2 regions of the Rhodopseudomonas sp. NSM genome follow, and region 2 is predicted to be linked to the other one. Evidence: riboswitches for the same ligand, from Rfam matches in the RefSeq annotation. Region 2 holds a riboswitch; the other holds the start of a gene.
The links. A riboswitch is a leader RNA that binds a small molecule or an ion and turns the genes downstream of it on or off. The one in region 2 is predicted to bind S-adenosylmethionine.
Positions count from the first base shown of each region.

Region 1 (3,402 bases), on a different contig from region 2:
CGCTGAATTTCGCACCTTCCAGGCGCATCGGCCGGATCACGAGCGGTGGGAGCTGTTGGCAGGTGTCCCGATGATGATGACCCCGCCGACCATCGTGCACAATTGGATCGCGACCAACCTTGCGAACTTGCTCAACACCTCACTCGCGCGACACGATTCCTACCGGATCGCCTTGCAGCGAACCGGAATCGAACTCGGATCCGGCGATTACAGACCCGAGCCCGATGTCGTCGTGATCGACGCCGACTTCGCGGCGGGTCAGCGGTTCGTGACGCGCGCCTATCTGCTCGCGGAAATCGTCTCCGAGAGCGACGACGTCACGGTCTCCGGAATGCCGGACAGTTGGATCGAGGTCAAACGGCAGATCTATCTCGCACATGCGCCGTGCGAGGCGGTGTTGATCGTTCAGCAGAACCGCATCGAGGCACGGCTGGATATCAAGACCGGGAATGGCTGGGATTCGATGATACTTGGCGGCATCGAAGCAGAGTTGCGCTTGCCGCAATTCGGCCTCGGCTGTCGCCTCGGCGACCTCTACGACGGCACACCACTGCGGCCCCGCGCACGCCGCACGTAGAGCAGTTCTGCTTTTGACGGAATCAGAACTCGCGATCCGGTTGCCGCCGTCATCCTGAGGTGCCCTCCGGGCCGCGCGGGGCGCGGCGCGGCGGGCCTCGAAGGATGGGCCGCAGGCACCTTCGGGCCGCATCCTTCGAGGCGCGCTACGCGCGCACCTCAGGATGACGACTCTGCACTCGAGAAGGCCGCATCGCTTCAATCAATCGATGAACCGCGCCAGCGTCCGTCCAACTACACCTTGAAATGCTTGCTCAGCTTCAAACTCTGGCCCTGATAGTTCGAGCCGATCTTCTGGCCGTAGAGCGCGGCGGGGCGGGACAGCATTTTTTCGTAGATCAGGCGGCCGACGATCTGGCCGTGTTCGAGGATGAACGGCACTTCGCGCGAGCGGACTTCCAACACCGCGCGCGAGCCGAGCCCGCCGGCGCCCTCGTAGCCGAAGCCGGGATCGAAGAAGCCCGCATAGTGCACGCGGAATTCGCCGACCAGGGGATCGAACGGCACCATCTCGGCGGCGTAGTCCGGCGGCACCTGGACGGCTTCCTTCGAGGCGAGGATGTAGAACTCGCCGGGGTCGAGGATCAGCGTGCCGTCGGGACGTGCGGCGATCGGCTCCCAGAACTCGCCGACCGCATAGCCGCCGCGGCGGTCGATATCGACCACGCCGGTGTGGCGCTTGGCGCGGTAGCCGACAAAACCGTTCGCGTTCTCGCCCGACAGATCGACGCTGAGCGCGACGCCGCCATTGAGATCGGCGTCGTCGGCATCGACCAGCCGCTCCAGATCGTGCAGCGCGTCGAGTTCGTCGGCGTCGAGCGTGGCGTGGCCTGTGCGGAAGCGGACCTGCGACAGCCGCGAGCCCTCGCGCAGCAGCACCGGGAAGGTCTTCGGGCTGATCTCGGCGTAGAGCGGCCCGTGATAGCCGGCGCCGATCATGTCGAAGCGGCGGGTGCCGTCGGCGATCACCCGGGTGAAGACATCGAGCCGGCCGGTCGAGCTTTTCGGATTGGCGGCGGCGACGATGGTCTTCGGCAGCGCCAGGCTCTCCAGCAGCGGCACGATGTAGACGCAGTTGGTCTCCAGCACGGCGCCGTCGGACAGGTCGATCTCGTGCAGCTTGAGCTCGTCGATCCGCTCGGCGACGGTGCAGTCCGGCCCCGGCAGGAAGCTCGCGCGCACCCGATAGGCGATGCCGCCGAGCCGCAGATCGAGGCTGGCCGGCTGGATCTGGCTCTCGACGAACGGATATTCCGGCAGGATCAGCCCGGCCTCGGCCATCGCCGCGATCATGCGGTCGGGCAGAATCCCATCGGCATCGGGCGGCAACGCGAACGGCACGGCGGCGATCCTCACGGCGGCCGCACGGCCGCCAGACGCGGAAAATACTGGATTTCATCGGTTATCCGATGGCCGGCTTGACGGGAAGTGTTCGGAGGATTATGAGCCCGACTTATCCCGTGGTGATTTGAGCCGGCCGGCTTGCAGCCACGTTAAACAAGTCGCTAAACAGGCCGGGGACAATGTGATCCCGGCTTGTGGAAATTTTTCCAGGCCGGTTTTTTTGTGCCCGCACCGACCGGTGTGGTCACGAATGGAGACCACATGTCCGAGACCAAATCGCCCGATTCCAGCACGCCCGCCCCCAAGCCCACGATTGCCATCCCCGACACCGCGCATTATCGCCGCGAGACCCGGCTGGTGCATTCCGGCAGCCTGCGCTCGCAATATGGCGAGACCTCCGAGGCGCTGTTCCTGACCCAGGGCTTTGTCTACGACAGCGCCGAGCAGTGCGAGGCGCGCTTCACCGGCGACGACGCCGGCTTCCAGTATTCGCGGTTCTCCAATCCGACGGTGTTCAGCTTCGAGCAGCGGATGGCGGAATTCGAGGGTGCGGAAGCCGCGCGCGCCACCGCCACCGGGATGGCCGCGGTGACCGCCGCGATGCTGGCGCCGCTGCGCGCCGGCGATCACGTCGTCGCCTCGAAGGCGATGTTCGGCTCGTGCCGCTACGTCGTCGAGGATCTCTTGCCGCGCTACGGCATCGAATCGACGCTGGTCGACGGGCTCGATCTCGACCAGTGGCAGCAGGCGCTACGCCCCAACACCAAAACGTTCTTCCTCGAAAGCCCGACCAATCCGACGCTCGACGTGCTCGACATCGGCGCGATCGCCGAAATCGCACATGCGGGCGGCGCGCGGCTCGTCGTCGACAACGTGTTCGCGACGCCGATCTGGCAGAGCCCGCTCGCGCTCGGCGCCGACGTCGTCGTGTATTCGGCGACCAAGCACATCGACGGCCAGGGCCGCTGCCTCGGCGGCGTGGTGCTGTCGACGCAGGCGTTCATCGAGGAGCATATCCAGATGTATCTGCGCCAGACCGGGCCGTCGCTGTCGCCGTTCAACGCCTGGGTGCTGCTGAAGGGGCTGGAGACGCTGGCGGTGCGCGTCCGGGCGCAGACCGAGACCGCGGCCGCGATCGCCGACGCGCTCGCCGGGCATCCGAAGATTCCGCGGCTGGTCTATCCCGGCCGCGCCGATCACCCGCAGGCGGCGACCGTGAAGAAGCAGATGGGCGCCGGCTCGACGCTGATCGGCTTCGAGGTCGCGGGCGGCAAGGCCGAGGCGTTCCGCTTCCTCAACGCGCTGAAGCTGATCCGGATCAGCAACAATCTGGGCGACGCCAAGAGCCTCGTCACGCATCCGGCGACGACGACCCATCAGAGGCTGAAGCCGGAAGCCCGCGCCGAACTCGGCATCAGCGAAGGCTTCATCCGCTACTCGGTCGGCCTCGAGCACAAGGACGACCTGATCGAGGACATCGTC
Region 1 is NZ_JBQTCH010000015.1:7,150-10,551, forward strand. It holds gene ACTZWT_RS24350 (Uma2 family endonuclease) at 1-577, shown strand, start outside; gene ACTZWT_RS24355 (2'-deoxycytidine 5'-triphosphate deaminase) at 811-1,917, opposite strand; SAM riboswitch at 2,027-2,106, shown strand; gene ACTZWT_RS24360 (O-succinylhomoserine sulfhydrylase) at 2,182-3,402, shown strand, end outside.
Region 1: linked by a shared signal. The riboswitch ahead of ACTZWT_RS24360 (O-succinylhomoserine sulfhydrylase) and the one ahead of metX (homoserine O-acetyltransferase MetX) in region 2 are both predicted to bind S-adenosylmethionine.

Region 2 (3,402 bases):
CGTTGGCCGAGAGCTTGAACACCTTGCGGCCGGCTTCGGGCACGGGGCTCTTGCCGGGGGTGTAGGGCGCAATATCGAGAATGCCGGGCTTCGGCACGGGACGGGACATCGTCTACTCCGGAGTGTCAGGCGGCTGAAAGCCGGGCCGTCAGGTCAGGGCCTTGCCGCTCGGGGGCACCGTATAGCGCCTCGCGTGGCTGCCGACGAGGCCCGATGAGCGCACCGAGGCCCCCGCTGCGATCAGGGCAGCCTTGATCTGGTCGAGGCTCCCGGGGGCGGAAATCGACACCAGCAGCGCCGCGCCGTCGAAAGCGGTATCCGGCACCGCCACGACTTCGGCCAGCGGCGAGATCGCTCGGGCGATCTCGGCGTTCCAGCCCGACACCCGGATACTCCAGGTTTCGACCTCGGTGACCATGGCGCTGTCGGCGACCCGCGACACCACGAATACCGGCAGCGCCGCCGGATGGTCGGCGCGCTCGATGAAGGGCAGCCGGGCGATGATCTTCGGCGCGCCGTCGGCCTCCAGCGCCAGCCACCACGGCGTGCTGCCGGAGGTCGCCGACACCAGCGCGAGGTCGCCCTTGGAGCGCGCCACCGCCTCGACCGCCGCGGAGGCCGAGAAATGCGGCACATAGGGCACGGTGAAGCCGAAATGGAACCGGGCCGAATCCCGCATCGCGGATTCGCCCAGCGACTGGTCGACATGCACGGCGAACGGCGCTTGGACATAAGTGAAGGTGGCGATGATCACCCGCCAGATGCTCTCGACGGTGTCGAGCGGCAGGATGCCCTTATGGCGCTGCACCAGCCGCCGCATCATGTCGGCCTCGCGCGCCGGCCGGAACGCCGAGCCGACCTCCTGGGTCTGCTTCACCGAAATCAGCCGGTCGATGATGTCGCCGCGCTGCATCAGCAGCTGGTGGACCTGCTCGTCGATACTGTCGATCTCCTGCCGCAATTCGGTGAGCGACGGCGGCGAGGGCGGTTGGGTCATGGTCGGCCTTGCGGGTTCGAACGTCCGGGAGATACCGCCCCTGATTAGAAAACAGGGCCCGCGAAAGCAAAGGAAACGTTGATCGATTCCCTCTCAACCGCCGCAGCGCGCTCCCTCTCCCGCCTGCGGGAGAGGGCTGGGGTGAGGGCGAGCCGGGCACGGACGCTGCGATCCGCCGAGAGTCAGCTTCCCCCACCCGCCGCGCTTCGCGCGTCGACCTCCCCCGCAAGCGGGAGAGGTTGCGCCGTGCCCGTTGGAAGGCATCCCGGAACAAGCCGCGCCGCCCGCCAAAGGCCCAATATTGACGGCTCCGGACTTCGTGATTAGAGTCCCAGCCAGATCCCGTGGTCATTTGAGCCGGCCGGCTTGCAGCCACGTTAAACAACTCGCTAAACAGGCCGGGGACAGTTTCTGATCCCGGCCGAACCGATGTTCAGGCCGGGTTTTTTATTGGCTCGGCCGCTCTTATCTGAGGTCAGCGTGGATCTCCGCGCTGAGGCCGTTGGCAATATGATGAACATACATTCGGCAAAAGGCCCCATGGCTGCGAATGGCGAGCGCCCGCACGAGGCCGATCATCCGACGTCGCTGGTGGCGTCGTTCGGCGCCGACCAGCCGCTGCGGCTCGATTGCGGCGTCGACCTCGCCCCGTTCCAGATCGCCTACCAGACCTACGGCACGCTCAACGCCGACAGGAGCAACGCCATCCTGGTCTGCCACGCGCTGACGATGGACCAGCACGTCGCCAACGTGCACCCGATCACCGGCAAGCCCGGCGGGTGGCTGACGCTGGTCGGTCCGGGCAAGCCGATCGACACCGACCGCTACTTCGTCATCTGCTCGAACGTGATCGGCAGTTGCATGGGGTCGACCGGCCCGGCCTCGACCAATCCGGCCACCGGCAAGGTCTGGGGCCTCGATTTCCCGGTCATCACCATCCCCGACATGGTCCGGGCCCAGGCGATGCTGATCGACCGGCTCGGCGTCGACAAATTGTTCTGCGTGGTCGGCGGCTCGATGGGTGGCATGCAGGTGCTGCAATGGAGCGTCGCCTATCCGGAGCGGGTGTTCTCGGCGATGCCGATCGCCTGCGCGACAAGGCATTCGGCGCAGAACATCGCCTTCCACGAACTCGGCCGCCAGGCGGTGATGGCCGATCCGGACTGGGCCCACGGCCGCTATGTCGAGACCGGCGCGCATCCGCACCGCGGCCTCGCGGTGGCGCGGATGGCCGCGCACATCACCTATCTGTCCGACGCCGCTTTGCACCGCAAGTTCGGCCGCAGGATGCAGGACCGCGAGCTGCCGACGTTCTCGTTCGACGCCGATTTCCAGGTCGAGAGCTATCTGCGCTATCAGGGCTCGTCCTTCGTCGAGCGCTTCGACGCCAATTCGTATCTCTATCTGACCCGCGCGATGGATTATTTCGATATCGCCGCCGACCATCACGGCGTGCTGGCGGCGGCGTTCCGCGGCACCCAGACCCGGTTCTGCGTGGTGTCCTTCACCTCGGACTGGCTGTTCCCGACGCCGGAATCGCGCGCGATCGTGCACGCGCTCAACGCCGGCGGCGCGCGGGTGTCGTTCGCCGAAGTCGAGACCGACAAGGGCCACGACGCCTTCCTGCTCGACGAGCCGGAATTCATCGACATCGCCCGCGCCTTCCTGCATTCGGCGGCGACCGCGCGCGGGCTCGACCGGACGGGGCGCTGAGATGGCGGTGCAGGAGAGCTTGCCGCTGGAGCCGCAGGCGCGGACCACGTTGCGGGTGCATCGCGCCGATCATCTGCTGGTCGCCGACATGGTCGAGCCCGGCTCCAAGGTGCTCGACGTCGGCTGCGGCGAGGGCGATCTGATGCAGTTGCTCGAATCCCGCGGCGTCGATTGCCGCGGCATCGAGCTGTCGCGCGAGGGCGTCAACCGCTGCGTCTCGCGCGGCCTCGCGGTGGTGCAGGGCGACGCCGACACCGACCTCGATAACTACACCGCCGACGCCTTCGACTACGTGATCCTGTCGCAGACGCTGCAGGCGACGCGGCAGCCCAGGGTCGTGCTGGAGAACCTGCTGCGGATCGGCCGCCGCGCGATCGTGTCGTTTCCGAATTTCGGCTACATCAACATGCGGCTGCAACTGCTGATCAACGGCCAGATGCCGCGCACCGACAATCTGCCGGCGACCTGGTACGACACCCCGAACATCCACTTTTGTACCATCAAGGATTTCGTCCTGCTGTGCGACGAGATCGACGTCAAGATGGAACGCGCGGTGGCGCTCGACCGCTACGGCCGGCCGCTGCGGCTCAACGCGCCGTGGTGGTTCTGGAACATGTTCGGCGAGCAGGGCGTGTTTTTGCTGAGCCGCGCGCAGAAGAAACACCACGCCGCGCCGGGCGATTACATCGCGC
Region 2 is NZ_JBQTCH010000007.1:4,950-8,351, reverse strand. It holds gene hisC (histidinol-phosphate transaminase) at 1-109, opposite strand, end outside; gene ACTZWT_RS17655 (chorismate mutase) at 149-997, opposite strand; SAM riboswitch at 1,332-1,411, shown strand; gene metX (homoserine O-acetyltransferase MetX) at 1,508-2,710, shown strand; gene metW (methionine biosynthesis protein MetW) at 2,712-3,402, shown strand, end outside.